Azotobacter salinestris: one gene and its partners. The protein of the gene in region 3 interacts with the protein of the main gene of each other region in a pairwise test. Links are inferred from orthologs where the notes say so. Each region holds a gene or a part of one and is shown on either strand. Other genes may lie near its edges.

Region 1 (7,077 bases), 110 kb from region 3 along the record:
AGGCAGCCGGTCGGCGCATTGGGATTGGGAAAGATGATGCCGCCGTTGGGGCGCGCGTAGTCCTCGATACGGATGCGAAACTCCTTGTCCAGGGCCACGGTTTCGAAAGGAATCCCGTACAGGCCGCAGTAGACCGGATAGAAGCTGTAGGTCACGTCGGGGAACAGCAATGGCCGGCCATGCTGAAACAGCCCATGGAAGATATGCGCCAGTACCTCGTCGGAGCCATTGCCGACAAACACCTGGTTGCTCTGTACTCCGTAGTAGTCGGCAATTGCCTGCTTCAGGCGCTCGCCGTTTGGATCCGGATACAGGCGCAGACTATCGTTCAGTTCGGCCTGCATGGCTGCGATCGCCCGCGGCGACGGCCCGTAGGGATTTTCATTGGTATTGAGCTTGACCAGCCTGCTCATCTTCGGCTGCTCGCCCGGCACATAGGGCACCAGGTTCTTGACGAAGGGGCTCCAGAATTTGCTCACGCCCTTCTCTCCTCGGATTCGTTGCAATCGTCTTGCGCAGAGGCTAGTCCGCCAACGCGCTCCTGTTCGGAAGCATCGCAGGCAGGGTCGCCCCTGCTGATTTCGTATGGTCTCAGGCCTTAATCCGGTATTCGGCGCTGCGCGCATGGGCCGTCAGGGATTCGCCACGAGCCAGCACCGACGCGGTTCTGCCCAGTTCGGAAGCCCCGGTTGCCGAGCAAAAGATAATCGACGAGCGTTTCTGGAAATCGTACACGCCTAGCGGCGACGAGAAACGTGCGGTACCGGAAGTCGGCAGAACATGGTTGGGACCGGCGCAATAGTCACCCAGGGCCTCGGCGGTATAGCGCCCCATGAAGATGGCGCCGGCATGGCGGATCTTCGGCAGCCACTGCTGCGGGTCGGCCACCGACAGTTCGAGGTGCTCGGGGGCGATACGGTTGGCCACGGCGATGGCCTGCTCCATGTCGGCCACCCGGATAAACGCACCGCGCCCCTCCAGCGAGGTACGGATGATCTCGGCGCGCTCCATGGTCGGCAGCAGACGGGCGATGCTCTCGGCCACCCTCTCGAGAAAGCCGGCATCCGGACTCACCAGGATCGACTGGGCATCCTCGTCGTGCTCGGCTTGGGAGAACAGGTCCATGGCGATCCAGTCCGGGTCGCTCTGCCCATCGCAGACCACCAGGATCTCCGAGGGGCCGGCGATCATGTCGATGCCGACTTGACCGAATACGTGGCGCTTGGCCGTGGCTACATAGATGTTGCCGGGACCGACGATCTTGTCCACCTGCGGCACGCTCTCGGTGCCATAAGCCAGCGCGGCCACGGCCTGGGCCCCGCCGATGGTGAACACGCGATCGACGCCGGCCACGCAGGCGGCAGCCAGCACCAGTTCGTTGAGTTCGCCACGCGGAGTCGGCACCACCATCACCACCTCGGCGACACCGGCCACCTTGGCCGGAATGGCATTCATCAGCACAGAGGACGGATAGGCCGCTTTTCCGCCCGGCACATACAGGCCGGCGCGGTCGAGCGGGGTGACCTGCTGGCCGAGCACGGTGCCATCGGCCTCGGTATAGGTCCAGGAGTCCTGCTTCTGCCGCTCGTGATACAGGCGCACGCGCTCGGCAGCCTTTTCCAGAGCTTCGCGCTGATCCGGGGAGATGCGTGTCAAGGCCAATTCCAGACGCTCGCGCGGCAAGATCAGTTCGGCCATGGAGCCAGCCTCGACGCTGTCGAAGCGCTGGGTGAATTCGACTACGGCAGCATCACCACGCTCGCGTACGGCCTGGATGATATCCAGCACGCGCTGATTGACGGCCTCATCGGAAACGCTTTCCCAGCTCAGCAGATGATCCAGATGGCGCGCAAAGTCCGGATCGGCAGCGTCGAGTCGGCGAAGGGCGAGGGATGCGGTCATAACGGCCTCTTGAATGGCTGAAACTCGGGCGCCGCTAGCCTAGCAAGCCTTCCGCGCGGGCACCCGAGAAATTTCGCTATGACACGGATAGGCGTTGGCAGATCGGGGTCAGGCAGGGTGTCGGGTCTCGACGGCTTCGCGCAGGGTGTCGATCAGGGCCTGGATGCGGGCATGCTGCATCTTCATCGAAGCCTTGTTGACGATCAGGCGCGAACTGATAGTGGCGATCAGCTCCTGGGGCTCTAGGCCATTGGCACGCAGTGTATTGCCGGTATCGACCACGTCGATGATCTTGTCGGCCAGCCCCACGAGCGGTGCCAGCTCCATGGAGCCATAGAGCTTGATGATGTCCACCTGGCGACCCTGCTCGGCATAATAGCGCTTGGCTACATTGACGAACTTGGTGGCGACCCGCAGACGCCCCCTGGGGGCCTCGGCTCCGACCTGGCCGGCAGTCATCAGCTTGCAGTTGGCGATCTTCAGGTCGAGAGGCTCGTACAAGCCCTGGCCGCCATACTCCATCAGTACATCCTTGCCGGCGATCCCCAGGTCGGCAGCACCGTTTTCGACATAGGTCGGCACGTCGGTGGCGCGGACGATCAGCAGACGCACATCCTCCTGACTGGTGGGGATGATGAGCTTGCGGCTTTTATCCGGATTCTCGATCGGCACGATGCCGGCCTCTGCGAGCAGCGGCAGTGTGTCATCGAGAATCCGGCCTTTGGACAGGGCAATGGTAAGCATGAAACGGATGTCCTTGGATATTTATCCCATCGCGGGCCGAGAGCGGCGCCATGCCAGGCGCCGGTCCTAACCCGGGATGCGGCGGATCTTGGCGCCGAGCAGTTGCAGCTTTTCCTCGATGCACTCGTAGCCACGATCGATATGGTAGATACGATCGATCAGGGTATCCCCCTCGGCTACCAGCCCGGCGATCACCAAGCTGGCGGAAGCACGCAGATCGGTGGCCATGACTGGAGCGCCCTTCAGACAGGGCACGCCGGTAACGATGGCGGTATTGCCCTCCACCAGAATGCGCGCGCCCATGCGGTTCATCTCGTAAACATGCATGAAGCGGTTCTCGAACACCGTTTCGATGACGGTGCCGGTGCCTTCGGCTATTGCATTCATGGAAATGAACTGGGCCTGCATGTCGGTCGGGAAGGCCGGATAGGGTGCGGTGCGCACATTCACGGCCTTGGGCCTGTTGCCCCTCATGTCCAGGGAGATCCAGTTGTTGCCGGTGTCGATCTGCGCACCGGCCTCTTCCAGCTTGAGCAGTACCGCTTCGAGAATGGTGGGATCGGTATCCTTGAGTTTGACCCGCCCACGGGTGGCAGCAGCGGCGACAAGGTAGGTTCCGGTCTCGATGCGATCGGGCATCACGCTATAACGGCCGCCGCCCAGGCGCTTGACGCCCTCGATGACGATGGTGTCGGTACCGGCTCCCTTGATCTGTGCGCCCATACCGATCAGGAAGTTGGCCAGATCGACCACTTCCGGTTCGCGGGCGGCATTCTCCAGCACAGTACGTCCATTGGCCAGGGCCGCGGCCATCATGATGTTCTCGGTACCGGTCACACTGACGATATCGAAAAAGAAATGGCCGCCACGCAGACCGCCGGCAGGAGCCTTGGCCTTGATATAGCCGCCCTCCATTTCGATCTGCGCGCCCAGTGCCTCGAGACCGCGGATATGCAGATCGACCGGCCGCGAACCAATGGCGCAGCCTCCCGGCAGGGCCACTTCGGCCTCGCCGAAGCGGGCAAGCATGGGGCCGAGCACCAGGATCGAGGCGCGCATGGTCTTGACCAGTTCGTAGGGTGCCACCAGTGTCTTGATGTTGCTGGCATCCACCTCAACACTGAGCTTTTCGTCGATCACAGGCTGCACGCCCATGCGCCCGAAAAGCTCGATCATCGTGGTGATGTCGTGCAGGTGCGGCAGATTGCAGACGGTGACAGGCGTATCGGCCAGCAGGGTCGCTGCCAGGATCGGCAGTGCCGCGTTCTTTGCCCCGGAAATGCGGATCTCGCCATCGAGAGGCTGGCCGCCGGTAATGATCAGTTTGTCCATGGTCTCTCGCGCAGGCAGGCTCAGGAACGCTCGGCCCAAGCGGCGCGACTGAAGAACTTCATGGTGATGGCATGAATCCGGCCATCGACGATCCAATCGTTTAGTTGGGCATAGACCAACTGTTGACGCTTCACCGGGCTCATACCGGCCAGCTCGTCGCTGATCAGGATGAGCTGGAAGTCGCAACCCTGACCCTGCACCTCGACTTGGGTGCCAGCCAGCTTGCTTTCCAGAAAGCTCTTGACCTCATTAGGCTGCATGCATACCTCGGAAGCTATCATGAATTACTCCTGCAGTGGGTATCGGCGCACAGCAGACGGGATCCTGGAATCACCGGCTTCATGGAAGCACCGGAAAGCCGCCCATCTTACAAAAAAGCCCGCCGGCTGCGAACCCTGCCGGCATTGAGCCGACAGAGAGCCGTGCAGACCGTCACGCCTCCAGCGGCAAGAGCTCGAGCAATCCGCAGACCTGGGCGATCTCGCGCATGTCCTGAGGCAGCGCCCGCATTCGCAGGCGCTTGCCGGCAGCCTTGGCATCGCGCAGATAGGCCAGCAGCAGGGAAAGCCCGACGCTGCTGGATTTTTCCACGCCCGCGCAGTCAAGCACCAAACCATCGGTCCCGGCAGTGCCGATCAGGGCCCTCCCCTGCTGACGCAGGGCCGGTCCATTGCTGTAGTCGATCACGCCGGCAAGGGTGAGCACACCGGGCTCGACCTGTAGAATCGAGGCCTCGCTCATTGCCCCGCAGCCTTCCTGCCTTCCTCGCTATCCTTGGCCTTGGCCACCACGTCGGCCCAGCCATCGATAGTCTTGTCCAGATTCTGGCCATTGCGCTGCATGCTCTCGGCGAACTGGTCACGGAACAGCTTGCCGATGTTGATGCCATTGATGATGACATTGCGCAGCAGCCACTGATCCTGCTTCTTCACCATGGTGTAGGAAACCGGATAGACGGTGCCCTGGGTATCGCGAACCTCCATACCAACGCTGGCGCGGTCGCCTTCGACTGGCACGGAAGAGGACAGCACGCGGATATCCTGATTGTTATACTCCAAGAGAGCGTTACCGTAGAACTGCATCAGGCTGCGCTTGAAATTCTCCTGGAAGCGGGTCATCTGCTCGGGAGTCGCCTTGCGCGAGTACTTGACGGTCATGATGCTGCGGGAAATCCCGTCGGCATCCACCACCGGCCCGAGAATCCGGTCCAGCGTATCGTAGAAAGCCTGCGGATTGCTTTTGTAGAGAGCCTTGTTCTTCTTCAGCTCGCCGAGCAGGGAGTCGGTAGTCTGCTGCACCACCTGATGAGGGGTGGTCGATGCAGTTGCGAACAGCGGCAGGAGAGCCAGCAGAACCAGAAAACCACGACGCAAAACAGTAAGCATAGGAATATCCTCTGTAACCTATTCTTCTTTGTCCTTGTTGACGGAGTTCATCAGGAACTTGCCGATCAGATCCTCGAGCACCAGTGCCGACTGGGTATCCTGGATGGAGTCGCCATTCTTCAGCACCTCCTCCTCGCCTCCGACGCTGATGCCGACATACTTCTCACCCAGCAGGCCGGCGGTCAGGATGGCCGCCGTGGAGTCGGTCGGCAGATTGTCGACGCGCTTCTCCAGTTCCATGGTCACACGGCCGGTATAGCTGTTGCGATCCAGGTCGATGGCCGTGACCTTGCCGATGGCAACGCCAGCCATTGTCACCTTGGCCCTGACTGTCAAGCCGGCGATGTTATCGAAATACGCATAAAGCTTGTAGGTATCGCCATTGGTGCTGACCGTCAGGCCGCTGACACGCAGTGCCAGCAGCAGGAGGGCCAGCATACCTGCCAGGATGAACAGGCCAACACCGGTTTCCAGGGTGCGGGTTTGCATCAGTTATCTCCAAACATCAAGGCTGTCAGAATGAAGTCCAGTCCCAGCACGGCCAGCGAGGCATAGACCACTGTTCTTGTAGTAGCGCGGCCGATCCCTTCCGAAGTCGGCTCGCAGTCGTAACCCTGGAATACGGCGATCCAGGTCACCACGAAGGCGAAGACGATGCTCTTGATCGCACCATTGATCACATCGTCGTGCAGGTCCACGCTGCTCTGCATGCTGGCCCAGAACGAGCCCTCATAGACACCCAGCCAATCGACCGCGACCATGGCAGCTCCCCAGATACCCACCACGTTGAAGATCGCGGCCAGCAACGGCATGGAGAGGAAGCCGGCCCACAGGCGCGGCGCAATGATGTACTTGAGCGGATCGACACCGATCGTCTCCAGGCTGGAAAGCTGCTCGGTAGACTTCATATTGCCGATTTCCGCAGTGAGCGCCGAGCCGGCGCGCCCGGCGAACAGCAGGCCGGTGACGACCGGTCCCAGTTCGCGCAACAGGGTCAGGGCAACCAGTTGTCCGACTGCCTGCTCCGAACCGTAGCTGACCAGAATGTTATAGCCTTGCAGCGCCAGTACCATGCCAATGAAGAGGCCGGAGACGACGATGATTGGCAGCGACAGCACGCCGATCGAGTGAGTCTGCTTCACCAGCAGTTGGAAGCCGCTACCGGCACCGCCCCGGCCAAACATGGCATGCAAGAGGAACAGCGCAGAACGCCCCATTGCTTCGACCACATCGATCGCGGCACGACCGAGCAGACCGACCTGCTCGAGGAGGGATCTCTTGTGCATCAGCGCCTCCCCAGAAGGTCGTTGCGATAATCCGGCGCCGGGAAGTGGAAAGGCACCGGACCGTCCGGCAGCCCCTTCATGAACTGGGTGACACGCGGATTCTTGGAATTCATCAAGTCTTCGGGGGTCCCCTCTCCCAGAACCTGTCCATCGCCCACCACATAGAGGTAATCGGCAATGCTGGCCGTCTCGGCCAAGTCGTGGGAGACCACTATACTGGTAATGCCAAGGGCATCATTGAGCAGGCGGATCAGACGCACCAGTACACCCATGGCAATCGGATCCTGGCCCACGAAGGGTTCGTCATACATGAGAATCCGCGGATCGAGAGCAATCGCCCGGGCCAGCGCCACCCGGCGCTTCATGCCCCCCGAAAGCTCGTCGGGCATCAGGTCTATGGCGCCGCGCAACCCGACCGCCTGCAGCTT
Region 2 (7,388 bases), 2.8 Mb from region 3 along the record:
GCGCGACTGGGGTCTCACCGCCGCCGCCGACCGTCACGGCTTTATCCTGGTTGCGCCCTTCGTCACCGGCTACGACGAGCCGCGCAACCCCAACTGCTGGGGCTTCTGGATCGACGGGCAGCGCCACGAGGGCCGCGGCGAGGCGGAGGACCTGCTGCGCATCGCCCAGGCGGTGGAAGCCCGCCACCGCACCGATCCGGCGCGCCGCTACATCGCCGGGCTCTCGTCGGGCGGGGCGATGAGCGTGGTGGCGGCGATCGCCCACAACGAGTACTGGGCCGCGGCGGCCAGCGTGGCCGGCCTGCCCTACGGCGAGGAGGCGCGGGCGGTGTCCTCGGCCACCTGCCCGCTGAGCGGCGCCAGCCTGCACGGCGTCGAGCAGGTGGCCGACGACATGCGCGCCGAACTCGACGATCCCTACCCCATTCCGCTGCTGGTGATCCAGAACGACAACGACTGCACCGTGGTGCAGAGCGCCGGACGCCGCCTGCGCGACGCCCACCTCAAGGTGTTCGGTATGGCGCCGTTCGACAGCCCGGCCACCACCCTGGCGGCGCAGCGGCGCTGCATCCCGGTATTCGGCGGCGACGATTACGCCTGCCGCCACGAGATCTTCAGCGCCGACGGCAACAGCGCCAGCCGCTCGCTGGTGGAGACCCTGTTCTACCGGGGACCGCTGGAAACCCCGGCCGCGGACGACACCGACCGCGGCCACTACTGGATCGGCGGCGAGCACGGTCGCGACGGCCCCTACGCGCTGCGCCAGGGCCCCAGCCATCCGGACATCCTCTGGAACTTCTTCGCCCGCCATCCGCGCAACGGCACAACCGCGGACGACCACCCGCGGGTAGCCATCGAGGGCCCCAATCCGCTGCGCCTGGCACTCGGCGAGCCGTTCGTCGACCCCGGCGCCCGCGCCAGCGATGCCGGGGACGGCGAGTTGGCGGTCGGTGTCGACTGCACGGTCGACAACCGCCGTGCCGGCCGCTATCGCTGCCTCTACACCACCACCAACCGGCGCGGCAAGCGCAGCGAGGCGATCCGCACGGTGCTGGTGGAGGACCCGGACGTCCCCGCGGCGACCTGCGCGGTCGTCACCGCCTCGCCCAGCGCGCACCTGTTCGGCGGACGGGCGGTGCCCGGCGGCTGGCTGCGCAGCCGGGTCCTTTCCAGCGGCGACCGCGAGGACCTCGGCCACGCCGGCCAGTGGTGGGAGCCGGTGACGCTCCACGAAGGCGCGCCGGGGAAATGGTTCGCCCGTCCGCCGGAGGCCTGCAACTGGTAGGCAAAGGCCCGGACTCGCTGATGCCGCGCTGCATTTTCACCTTGCCCGACCTTCGCCGGGCACTTTCCCCGGTTGCCGGCTCAGTGCTGCAGATGCCCGTAGAGCCTGGCGTACAGGCCGCCCTCGGCGATCAGCTGGTGGTGGTCGCCCTCCTCGGCGATGCGCCCGCCGTCGAACACCAGCACCCGGTCGGCCTGCTTCACCGCCGACAGGCGGTGGGCGATGATCAGGGTGGTGCGGCCCTGGAGGAAACGCGCCAGTGCCTGGTGCAGGGCGTATTCGGTGGCCGCGTCGAGGGCCGAGGTGGCCTCGTCGAGGATCACCACCTGCGGGTCGGCGAGCACCATGCGGGCGATCGCCAGGCGCTGCCGCTGACCGCCGGAGAGGCGCACCCCGGAGCGGCCGACCACGCTGTCCAGCCCCTGCGGCAGGGCGCGCACGGTCGCCGCCAGCTGGGCGATCTCCAGCGCCTGCCAGCAGTCCTGGTCGCTGCGCTCGCGGCCCAGGGTCAGGTTGGCGCGCACCGAGTCGTTGAACAGCGCCGGCTGCTGGAGGACCACCGCGACGTGTTCGCGCACCCGCTCCAGGCCGATCTCCTGGAGGGTCGAGCCGCCGAAGCGGATGCTCCCCGACTGCGGGCTGTAGAGGCCGAGCAGCAGCTGCACCAGGGTGCTCTTGCCGCCGCCCGAGGCGCCGACCACGGCGACCTTCTCGCCCGGCGCGATGGACAGGTCGAGACCGTCCAGCACCGGCTCGTCGCGGTAGGCGAAGTGCAGATCATGCACCTCGATGCCGACCGTGGTGCGCCCCTTGAACGGATCGACGCTGCCGGGGTACTGCGGCTCGTCGGCGCGGGCGAGCAGCTCGTTGATCCGCGTCAGGGCGCCACCGGCGGCGTAGAAGGCGTACTGCAGGCCGAGCAGTTGCTCCACCGGGGCGATCATGAACCACAGGTAGCTGAACACCGCGAGCATCTGGCCGATCGACAGGTCGGAGAACAGCACGGTGAGCATCGCCGCGGCGCGGAACACGTCGATGCCGAACTGGAACAGCAGGCCGCTGGCGCGGCTCGAGGCATCGGTCTTCCACTGCGAGGCGACGGCGCGGTCGCGCACCTCCCGGGCGCGCTGGCCGAGGCGGGCGAGGAAGAAGCCCTGGCGGTTGCCGGCGCGCACTTCCTGGATCGCCTCGAGGGTTTCGCCGAGCGCCTGGGTGAAGCGCGCGGTGCTGTCGTTCTCGAGCTTCTTCAGGTGCTTGACGCGCTTGCCGAGCAGCACCGTGGCGTAGATCACCAACGGGTTGAACAGCAGGATCAGCAGGGCCAGCTGCCAGTGCATCCAGATCAGGATCGCCGAGGTGCCGGCCAGGGTCAGGATCGCGACCAGAAAGCGGCTCAGGGTGTCGCCGATGAAGGTGTCCAGGGTGTCCAGGTCGGTGACCAGATGGGCGGTCACGGTGCCGCTGCCGAGGCTTTCGTATTCGCCGAGGGAAATGCGCTTGAGCCGTTCGATCAGGCGCACGCGCAGGCGGTAGACGACGTCCTTCGACAATCCGGCGAACAGCTTCGCCTGCACCACGTTGAACAGCAGCGCGGCGCCGCGCAGCAGCAGACTCACCAGCAGCATCAGGCCGATGTAGCCGACCGCGTTCTGCCAGGCGCCGGGCAGCAGGCGGTCCATCAGTCGCAGCGCCGCATCGCCCTGCTTGAGCAGCACCTCGTCGACCAGCAGCGGCAGCAGCAGCGGAATCGGCACGCTGGCCAGGGCCGCCAGCACGGCGACACCGTTGGCCAGCAGCAGGGCCTTGCGGTGGCGCAGGGCGAGCCGGCGGATCTCCGCCCAGCTCAGGCGGTCGACGGGCTCAGGCATGGGCGACGCGCTCCAGCCAACGCTCCAGCAGGGGCGCCAGGCGCTCCAGCGGCTGGTGGCCATTGGTCAGCAGGGCGAGCATGCCGTTGCGCTCGGCCAGCAGGGTCGGAAAGCCGGCGATGCCGAGCCGCTCGGCCCAGGCGAAATCGGCACGGGTGGCGGCCTGCTGCTCGGCACTGTCGAAGGCTTCGGCGAAGCAGCAGCGGGTGAATCCAGCGGCCTCGGCCAGCTCCAGCAGAACGCGCGCACGGGTGACGTCGCGGCCCTCCACATAGAAGGCCCGCTGGATCAGCCGCGCGAGGCGCGCCACCCGCCGCGGCGCGAGGTGGCGTGCCACGACCAGCGCCCGACAGGCCGGCTCGGTGTCGTAGACCAGCCCCTCGGGCAATCCCTCGGCGAAGTTGAAGGGCTGGCCGGTGCTGGCGTGAACCGCCTGCCAGTGGGCGAGGATGCGCGAGCGGGCCGGCTCGATCAGCGGCGAACTCTCCCGGCGCAGGCCGCCGACCACCCAGTCCAGGCGCACGCCGGCCCGTGCCGCCTGACTGGCCAGCTCCTCGACCACCGGGGCGAAACCCCAGCACCAGGAGCACATCGGATCCATTACATAGAGCAGGCGCTCACTCATACGAACTCCGTAGCGCGTGTGGAGGGTGCGTTTTCTGATCGTAGTCAGCCGGGCCGAGGGGGTGGCCCCTGGCCGGCAAAAAAGCTGTCGATACCCTGAAAATGGCTGCGCCGGCGGAGGCCGGCGCAGGGGGAGTTTACCGCAGCGGAAACGGACAGGCAGACATGCGGCGAATTGCCGCCCTCTCAGTGGTCGTGCTTGCTGCCGCCGGCGCAGAGCGGCGAATCCGGCGCGCTGCCGCGCTCCGCCCACTCTTCGGGGGTGTAGGTGTGCAGGGCCAGGGCATGCATCTGTCCCATCAGCTCGCCGAGAGTGGCGTAGACCTTCTGGTGGCGCTTGACCACACCCAGGCCGGCGAACTGCGGGCTGACGACCACCGCCTTGTAATGGGTCTCCAGACCGCGGCTGTGCATGTGGCTCTCGTCGAGCACCTCCAGATGGCTGGGCTCGAGGGCTGCCAGGGCGCTCTTGATGCGCTCGATCTTGGCGGTCATTTCTTGGTCTCTCCCAGTTCTTTCTGCATCTCGTCAAGCAGCCGGTTCACTTCCGGAACCGCCTTTTCCAGGGCCGCCTGGGTCATCTGCGCCGACTGCGCGGTGAGCGCCGGCATGCTCTGCAAAACCTTCTGGCCCAGCGACGATTGGTAGAACTCGAGCAGCTCCTTCATTTCGCGCTCGCTGAAGGTGCCGGTGTAGAGCCTGATCATCTCGGGCTTGAGCTTGTCCCAGCCGACCGCCCGGTCCAGCGCGGTATTGGCCCGGGCCTGGTAGCGCTCGAGCAGTGGCTGCTTGCTCTGCGGCGCCTTGGCCTCGGCGAAGCGCTGGGCGAACATCTGCTGCACCTGGGCATAGACGGGCACGGTCAGCTTGTCGGCCCGCACCACCTGGAGGAACTTCTCCGCGGTGGCGGCATGGCTGGCGGCATCGGCCAGTGTCTGGCCGCTGGCACAGAGCAGCAGGGTCGCGGCACAGAGCACTCGAAAACGGAACATTAGGACATCCTTCTAGGCAAGGCAAAAGGGGAAAAGCCCCCGGTCGGGCCTCCCCGGCCGGAGCATTCTGCGCCCAAGCCGGTGGGGGCTCAAGGGAGGCTGGCGGAGGCGGCGTCTACACTTCGCTAGACCCCTAACTTTCGTGGAGATTCGCCGCATGAGTCGCACCGAAACCGACAGCCTGGGGCCGATCGAGGTTCCCGAGGAGGCCTACTGGGGCGCCCAGACGCAGCGCTCGCTGATCAACTTTGCCATCGGCCAGGAGCGCATGCCGCTGGCGGTGGTACATGCCCTGGCGCTGATCAAGAAGGCCGCCGCACGGGTCAACGACCGCATCGGCGAGCTGCCGCCGGACATCGCCCGGCTGATCGAACAGGCCGCCGACGAGGTCCTCGCCGGCAGGCACGACGACCAGTTCCCGCTGGTGGTCTGGCAGACCGGCAGCGGCACGCAGAGCAACATGAACGTCAACGAGGTGATCGCCGGGCGCGCCAACGAACTGGCCGGCGGTCAGCGTGGCGGCAAGAGTCCGGTGCACCCCAACGACCACGTCAACCATGGCCAGAGTTCCAACGACTGCTTTCCCACCGCCATGCACATCGCCGCGGTGCGCGCCGTGCAGCACGACCTGCTGCCGGCGATCGACGAGCTGAGCGGCGCCATCGCCGAGCAGGCGGCGCGGCATATCAATCTGGTGAAGACCGGCCGCACCCATCTGATGGATGCCACGCCGATCACCTTCGGCCAGGAGCTCTCGGCCTTCGTCGCCCAGCTCGACTACGCCGAGCGGGCGATCCGCGCGGCGCTGCCGGCGGTCTGCGAACTGGCCCAGGGCGGCACCGCGGTCGGCACCGGACTGAACGCGCCGCCGGGCTTCGCCGAAGCCATCGCCGCTGAACTGGCCGCCCTCTCCGGCCTGCCCTTTGTCTCGGCGCCGAACAAGTTCGCCGCCCTCGCCGGCCACGAGCCCCTGGTGCATCTCTCCGGCGCGCTGAAGACCCTGGCGGTGGCGCTGATGAAGATCGCCAACGACCTGCGCCTGCTCGGCTCCGGCCCGCGCGCCGGCTTCGCCGAGGTGCGCCTGCCGGCCAACGAGCCGGGCAGCTCGATCATGCCCGGCAAGGTCAACCCGACCCAGTGCGAGGCCCTGGCCATGCTCGCCTGCCAGGTGCTGGGCAACGACAGCACCATCGCCCTCGCCGCCAGCCAGGGACACCTGCAGCTCAACGTCTACAAGCCGGTGATCATCCACAACCTGCTGCAGTCGGTGCGCCTGCTTGCCGACGGTTGCCACAACTTCCGCCTGCACTGCATCGAGGGACTGGAGCCGGACCCGCAGCGGATGACCGCGCACCTCGAGCGCAGCCTGATGCTGGTGACCGCGCTGAACCCGCACATCGGCTACGACAAGGCCGCGGAGATCGCCAAGAAGGCCTACGCCGAGGGCACCACCCTGCGCGAGGCCGCGCTGGCCCTGGGATACGTCAGCGGCGAGGAGTTCGACACCTGGGTGCGTCCGCAGGATATGCTGGAGGCCGGCCGGCACGAGTGAAGGAGCGCCAGCGGCCTCGGCCATGCAGTCGCGAAAGGGGCCCCGCCGCCCCTCTCTGCCCGGCGGGACGGCGGCTCTGCCATTCTGATAGCATAGTGCCACATCGGAGGCGCACCGCTTCCGATCCGCCCTCCTTTGTCCGCCTCAACCCCTGCAAGGAGCACCTTATGCCCGCACAACGCGCAACCGATCCGACGGCCCCTGTCACCCGCTTTCGCAGCGAGCGCATCTGCGCCATCAACCACGAATACTTCTTCGACACCCGCGAGGGCCAGCTGATGGGCCCCTACCGCACTCGCCAGGAGGCCCAGCAGGCCGTCCAGGAATACATCCGCCAGTGCCAGGCGCAACAGCCCTCCCTGTGAGAAGCGCTCCCGGTGCGCTGGCGACCGGCCGCCGCACCGGGTGGAGGACACTGTGTCCCGCAGGCTGCCATACCGCCTGAAGCTCAGAAACGCCAGACCATGCCTCCGCCGATGACGTGCAGGGTGCTGCTGGGCGGCTCGGCGGACAGGAGGCTGTCGTTGCGCGTCCGGTTGTTCTGCCGGGAGTCCGACTCGCCCAGCCAGACCAGGCTGTAGCCGAGCTGCAACTCCACCCCCTCGTCCATCTGGTAGCTCAGTCCGGCGGCCAGGCGCAGGTTCTCCGGCAGCGGATCGTCCAGATTCCGCTGATTGCCGGGCAAAGGCGACGAGTCGTAGCTCACGCCCATGCTCCAGCGCAGGCGCTCGCCGAGCTGCTGCTCCGCCCCCAGGGCGAGGCGCCAGGTGTCGCGGTACTGATGTTCGCTGCCGGCACCCGCGGCACCGAGGGCCGGCGCTTCGCCGACGGCCCGCTCCAGCCCGCTCCAGCCCATCCAGCCGAGGCTGGCCGACAGCATCCAGCCGTTGTCGAGCCGGTGGGAAATGCTCGCGGTGACGCTATCTGGCGCCCGCGTCTCGGCAATCAGCCGGTTGGTCTCCGGACGCCCCTGGACAATGTTCGCCACCGGATCGGCGACCCCGGCGCGCTCGTCGAGCTCCAGCTCGTAGCCGCTGGCATAGGCCAGTCCCAGCCAGGTGCTGTCG
Region 3 (5,508 bases):
CCGCATGTTTTCCATCCCCCCTCCAGCCACGCCGCTCGACATACTCAAGCAGCATGGACGCTCTTGGCTGGATACAGCCCTACCACCCTGCCCAACAGGCAGCAAAAAGCCTCGCCGGTTTGAGCCCCACCATCAACGACTGCCCTCCCAGGAAGCAGCAGATCGCCCCCCCTTCAGAAGCCAGACCAGGAACCTCAAGCCAACGATTACGGACCGACCAGCGGCTGGCCGGACCTTTGACAATCATTCTCATTAAGATTAGGATCCTCTTATCACGTCATTATTTGCCGAGCTGAGGCGCCTATGTACGTATGTCTTTGCCAAGGTATTACCGATGGTCAAATCCGCAGCGCAATCCAAGGCGGCTGCTGTACCTATCGTGATGTACGTATTGCGCTTGGCGTTGGCACACAGTGTGGTAAATGCGCCTGTGTAGCCAAGCAGATCGCGCGGGAGACTCTTGGCGAAGAGGCGCAAAACACCCAGGATGCAACCTTCTGCCCGGCAGTACTGGCTGCCTCTTGATGCTTATGGAAGCCGGGCGCCACGGCACCCGGCTTCCTATCTCCCCGCCGATCCAGCCACTGAATGAACCCCTCGCACAAACAGTCGCACTAGAGACTTATTCTCTATTGGACTCAATCACTTAGCTTTTGACATATCCAATCCAAAAGACCAAACTGCCTCATCAACATCCCTATTCAAAAGGAATGGACATGAAAGGCGACAAGATAGTCATCCAGCACCTCAACAAGATCCTCGGCAACGAGTTGATCGCAATCAACCAGTATTTTCTGCATGCACGCATGTATGAGGACTGGGGGCTGGAAAAGCTCGGCAAGCATGAGTATCACGAGTCCATTGACGAGATGAAGCATGCCGACAAGCTGATCAAGCGCATTCTGTTTCTTGAGGGCCTGCCCAACCTTCAGGAGCTCGGCAAGCTCCTCATCGGTGAACACACCAGAGAAATGCTCGAGTGCGATCTGAAGCTTGAGCAAGCGGGATTGCCCGATCTGAAAGCCGCCATTGCCTACTGTGAAAGCGTTGGGGACTATGCCAGTCGCGAACTGCTGGAAGATATCCTCGAGTCAGAAGAGGAACACATTGATTGGCTGGAAACCCAGCTCGATCTGATCGACAAGATCGGCCTGGAGAACTATCTGCAATCGCAAATGGACGAGTAAGCGACAGCAGGCTGCAATGATGCCGCGAAACCACATCCGCCAGTAGCACTTCAGCCGGACACACGAAAAAGGCTTTTTCCGCATAAGTGTGCAAGGCTCTTTCCAGAGCAGATACGCCCCGAGTCATTCGGGGCGTTTGTCTTTTCAGGCACCCCCTGTCGAGCCCCCGCCCAGCCAGGACGCCTCAGGCCAACCATGCAATCAGCATATTTCCAGCAAATCCCCCAACTACATTTGCAACAAAGACAGAAGCAGTCGGGATGCCTTCCTCCTAGATACAAGATGGCCAATACGAATGAGCACCTCAAAACAGGGCGGAACAACAGGCTGTCTTGCCTAAGCCTTGAGTTCAAATCGACACATCAATAAAAATGCCCACATCGTCAATGTGGGCACTTGTCGAATCATCCTGCTAGGCCATCCGGTCCTTACACAGCCCGTCCGGACGAAAGCAGCATCGCAATTGCATTCATCTCAGGCATCGGCTTTATCGGATGCATCCTTCACAAGCTGCTGCAGCTCACCCTTTTCGAACAGTTCAAGGATGATGTCGCTTCCCCCGATCAGTTCTCCTTTAACCCATAGTTGCGGAAAAGTCGGCCAATTGGCGTACTTCGGAAGACTGGTACGAATCTCAGGGTTCTGCAGAATATCGACATAGGCGAATCGCTCGCCACAAGCCATCAGGGCTTGTGCAGCGCGAGCAGAGAAGCCGCACTGGGGTGCATTCGGCGAGCCTTTCATGTATAGCAGAATGCTATTGCTGGCGATTTGCTCTTTGATAGTTTCGATAACATCCATTGGGTCACCTCGACTGGACTTTCCGACGAAGTCGGCACGATGACGGCATTGTAACGGAAAACCAAGCTCTGCGCTCAGCCTTCCCTAAAACACCCCTGCAGCAGACAGCTCTTTTGCAGGACAAAGGCATGGACTTTGCTTCCATTGCCTTCAGCGTTGGTTTGCGCGGCTTTGCATTTTCCCTATAAGATCGCCGCTTTCCCATTTTCGCCACCCCGTGAGTGGCTGCTGTAGGCATAGTTTTTCTGGTGAAGTCCATGTCCGGCCTGCAGCTTGTACCGATATAAGAAAGGAACCGATGATGAGCGCAAGGCACTTTCTCTCACTGATGGACTGCACGCCCCAGGAACTGGCCAACCTGATTCGTCGCGGCATCGAGTTGAAGGATCTGCGCAACAGCGGCGCCCTGTTCGAGCCCCTGAAAAACCGCGTACTGGGCATGATTTTCGAGAAGGCCTCGACTCGTACCCGCCTGTCCTTCGAGGCAGGAATGATCCAGCTCGGCGGCCAAGCCATCTTTCTCTCGCCACGGGATACTCAGCTGAATCGCGGCGAACCCATCAGCGACACAGCCATCGTCATGTCGCGCATGCTCGATGCAGTGATGATCCGCACCTTTGCCCATAGCACTCTGACGACCTTCGCAGAAAACTCCCGGATACCCATCATCAATGGCCTGTCCGATGATCTGCACCCCTGCCAGCTGCTGGCCGACATGCAGACCTTCCACGAGCAGCGGGGCTCGATTCAGGGCAAGACAGTGGCCTGGATCGGCGACGGCAACAACATGTGCAACACCTATATCGAAGCTGCATGTCAATTCGATTTCCAGCTCAAGATCGCCTGTCCGGAGGGCTTTGAACCCAAGCCCGAATTTGTCGCCGTTGCCCCCGAGCGCGTACAAATCATGCGTGATCCTCATGAAGCAGTTGCCGGCGCCCACCTGGTCAGCACCGACGTATGGACCTCCATGGGTCAGGAAACGGAAGCCGAAGATCGATTGGCGCTCTTCAAGCCCTACCAGGTGACCAGCGGGCTGCTTGATCTCGCCGCCGACGACGTCCTTTTCATGCATTGCCTGCCAGCCCATCGCGGTGAAGAGGTCAGCCTCGACCTGCTTGACGACCCACGCTCGGTGGTCTGGGACCAGGCGGAAAACCGCCTGCATGCGCAGAAGGCACTGCTGGAATTTCTCATCGAGCCGGCTTATCACCACGCATGACCCACTCCCTACTGCTCAACCTGCGCAATCTCGTCTGTGGCTACCAAGGCCACAGGGTCGTCCAGCAGGTCAACCTGCACCTGAATGCCGGCGATATCGGTTGCCTGCTCGGCCCCTCCGGCTGCGGCAAAACCACCACTCTGCGCGCCATCGCCGGCTTCGAGCCGGTGCAGGAAGGCGAGATCCAGCTCGCCGGCGAAGTGATCTCCCGCGCCGGTTTTACCCTGGCGCCGGAGAAGCGCCGCATCGGCATGGTGTTCCAAGACTACGCGCTGTTTCCGCACCTCACAGTGGCGGAGAACATTGGCTTCGGCATCCGCAAGCACCCGCAGCGCGCCCGTATCACCGCCGAGCTACTGGAGCTGGTCAAGCTCACTCACCTGACGCAGCGCTACCCCCACGAGCTTTCCGGCGGTCAGCAGCAACGAGTGGCGCTCGCCCGCGCCCTGGCGCCGGAGCCCCAGTTGCTGCTGCTCGACGAGCCCTTCTCCAACCTGGATGTGGAACTGCGCCGCAAGCTCAGCCACGAGGTGCGCGATATCCTCAAGGCACGCGGCACCAGCGCGGTACTGGTGACCCACGACCAGGAAGAAGCCTTCGCGGTCAGTGATCATGTCGGCGTATTCAGAAATGGCTACCTGGAGCAGTGGGATACGCCCTACAACCTCTACCACGAACCGCTCACCCCCTTCGTCGCCAGTTTCGTCGGCCAAGGCTATTTCATCCGTGGCCAGCTGCTGACCCCGGGGACGGTGCAGACCGAGCTCGGTGTGATTCAGGGCAATCGTGCCTACACCTGCCCCATCGGCAGCTCAGTGGAGGTTCTGCTGCGTCCGGATGACATCGTCCATACGCCAGGTAGCACGTTAGAAGCCACCATCACCGGCAAGACCTTCCTCGGTGCCTCCACCTTCTATCGCCTGCGGCTTCCTACCGGCAGCCCGCTGGAGGCCGTCTTCCCCAGCCATATCGATCATCTGCCCGGGGAGCAGGTAGGCATCAGCGTAGCCGCCGAACACTTGGTGATCTTTCCTACCCCGGACAATGGATCTCTCCTGCCCGACCTGACCAGCTCCGGCGTACGCCGCTATAGTGAGGCATGCTGATCACAGCCTGGCCGAAAGCGTGGGCCGGCGCCTACGGGAGTCAGCGCCCGATGGCTGCAAAGCTGGCTTGGGTATGCTCGGCCAGCACCTCTGCTGCCAGTTCCACCTCCAATCCGCGGCGGCCGGCACTGACAAAGATGCTCGGGAAGGTGCGAGCCGATTCATCGATGAAGGTACGCAGGCGTTTCTTCTGTCCCAGAGGACTGATGCCTCCTAGCAGATAGCCAGTGCTGCGCTGGGCAATGCCGGCATCGGCCATATCGACCCTCTTGACACCGGCGGCACCGGCCAGGGCCTTCAGATCCAGACTGCCGGCGACCGGCACCACCGCCACTAGCAGCTCGCCCCTTTCGGTCGAGGCCAGCAGCGTCTTGTAGACCTGCTCCGGCGGCAACCCGAGCTTTTCCGCTGCCTCCAGGCCATAGGAGGCGGACTTGGGGTCATGAATGTAACTGTGCACACGGAACTCGGCGCGGGCTTTCTTCAGCAGATCGATGGCAGGGGTCATGTTTGAAAGTGGAAAATGAGACTATAGAAGCGTTACCTTAGCCGAAATGAACAATAACTCCCCAGCCTTCTCCGCAATACCCGATGCCCCGCTTTACGATTTGGTCGTGGTCGGTGGTGGCATCAACGGTGCCGGCATTGCCGCCGACGCCGCCGGCCGTGGCCTGCACGTACTGCTGTGCGAACAGCATGATCTGGCCGCGCACACCTCTTCAGCCAGCAGCAAACTGATCCACGGCGGCCTGCGCTACCTCGAGCAGGGCGAGTTCCGCCTGGTACGCGAGGCGCTGGCCGAGCGCGAAATACTGCTGGGCAAGGCCCCTCATATCGTTCGGCCGCTGAGCTTCATCCTTCCCCTGCGCCCGCAGCTGCGACCAGCCTGGATGATCCGCGCCGGTCTGTTCGTCTATGACCGCTTGAGCGGCCGCGGGCAGTTGCCTACCTCACATGCGGTGCGCTTCACGGCAGACAGTCCGCTCAAGGCGGAAATCCGACGCGGCTTCGAATATGCCGACTGCCAAGTGGACGATGCTCGCCTGGTGCTACTCAACGCCATGGCCGCACGGGAAAGGGGCGCGATCATCTGCCCCCGCACCCGCTGCCTGTCTGCACAGCGCCAGCAGGGCCTCTGGCAGGTCGAACTGCAGCGGACCGATGGCGATCGCTTCAGTGTTCGTGCCCGGGC

What was found. Proteins that work in one complex are often made in the same cells at the same time.
Region 1: the proteins of grxD (region 3) and GCU53_RS07250 interact in binary tests that used the Escherichia coli proteins (3 or more experiments, as listed by UniProt). The link is inferred for Azotobacter salinestris from one-to-one orthologs.
Region 2: the proteins of grxD (region 3) and GCU53_RS20025 interact in binary tests that used the Escherichia coli proteins (3 or more experiments, as listed by UniProt). The link is inferred for Azotobacter salinestris from one-to-one orthologs.

Annotation. Positions count from the first base shown.
Region 1 is NZ_CP045302.1:1,534,907-1,541,983, forward strand. Bases 2,619-5,291 are described here. They hold GCU53_RS07250 (BolA family protein), read right to left. Parts: upstream 4,239-5,291; coding sequence 3,999-4,238; downstream 2,619-3,998. Other genes in these bases: hisG (ATP phosphoribosyltransferase), read right to left, coding at 2,619-2,646; murA (UDP-N-acetylglucosamine 1-carboxyvinyltransferase), read right to left, coding at 2,713-3,978; GCU53_RS07255 (STAS domain-containing protein), read right to left, coding at 4,411-4,719; GCU53_RS07260 (MlaC/ttg2D family ABC transporter substrate-binding protein), read right to left, coding at 4,716-5,291. Also shown: hisC (histidinol-phosphate transaminase), read right to left, coding at 1-479; hisD (histidinol dehydrogenase), read right to left, coding at 592-1,902; more of hisG, read right to left, coding at 2,011-2,618; more of GCU53_RS07260, read right to left, coding at 5,292-5,363; outer membrane lipid asymmetry maintenance protein MlaD, read right to left, coding at 5,382-5,852; lipid asymmetry maintenance ABC transporter permease subunit MlaE, read right to left, coding at 5,852-6,649; GCU53_RS07275 (ATP-binding cassette domain-containing protein), read right to left, coding at 6,649-7,077. UniProt on the Escherichia coli protein: Involved in cell resistance against acid stress.
Region 2 is NZ_CP045302.1:4,264,726-4,272,113, reverse strand. Bases 2,619-5,602 are described here. They hold GCU53_RS20025 (BolA family protein), read right to left. Parts: upstream 4,273-5,602; coding sequence 3,964-4,272; downstream 2,619-3,963. Other genes in these bases: GCU53_RS20015 (class II fumarate hydratase), read left to right, coding at 4,927-5,602; GCU53_RS20020 (DUF2059 domain-containing protein), read right to left, coding at 4,269-4,769; GCU53_RS20030 (DsbA family protein), read right to left, coding at 3,146-3,778; GCU53_RS20035 (ABC transporter ATP-binding protein), read right to left, coding at 2,619-3,153. In the rest of the region: GCU53_RS20040 (extracellular catalytic domain type 1 short-chain-length polyhydroxyalkanoate depolymerase), read left to right, coding at 1-1,285; more of GCU53_RS20035, read right to left, coding at 1,366-2,618; more of GCU53_RS20015, read left to right, coding at 5,603-6,321; GCU53_RS20010 (DUF6316 family protein), read left to right, coding at 6,489-6,686; GCU53_RS20005 (OmpP1/FadL family transporter), read right to left, coding at 6,770-7,388. UniProt on the Escherichia coli protein: Transcriptional regulator that plays an important role in general stress response. Has many effects on cell morphology, cell growth and cell division. Acts by regulating the transcription of many genes, including dacA (PBP-5), dacC (PBP-6), ampC and mreB.
Region 3 is NZ_CP045302.1:1,428,829-1,434,336, forward strand. Bases 326-3,032 are described here. They hold grxD (Grx4 family monothiol glutaredoxin), read right to left. Parts: upstream 1,989-3,032; coding sequence 1,662-1,988; downstream 326-1,661. Other genes in these bases: GCU53_RS06730 (bacterioferritin-associated ferredoxin), read left to right, coding at 326-525; bfr (bacterioferritin), read left to right, coding at 717-1,187; argF (ornithine carbamoyltransferase), read left to right, coding at 2,290-3,032. Also shown: more of GCU53_RS06730, read left to right, coding at 304-325; more of argF, read left to right, coding at 3,033-3,210; GCU53_RS06750 (ABC transporter ATP-binding protein), read left to right, coding at 3,207-4,316; ybaK (Cys-tRNA(Pro) deacylase), read right to left, coding at 4,357-4,824; glpD (glycerol-3-phosphate dehydrogenase), read left to right, coding at 4,871-5,508. UniProt on the Escherichia coli protein: Monothiol glutaredoxin involved in the biogenesis of iron-sulfur clusters.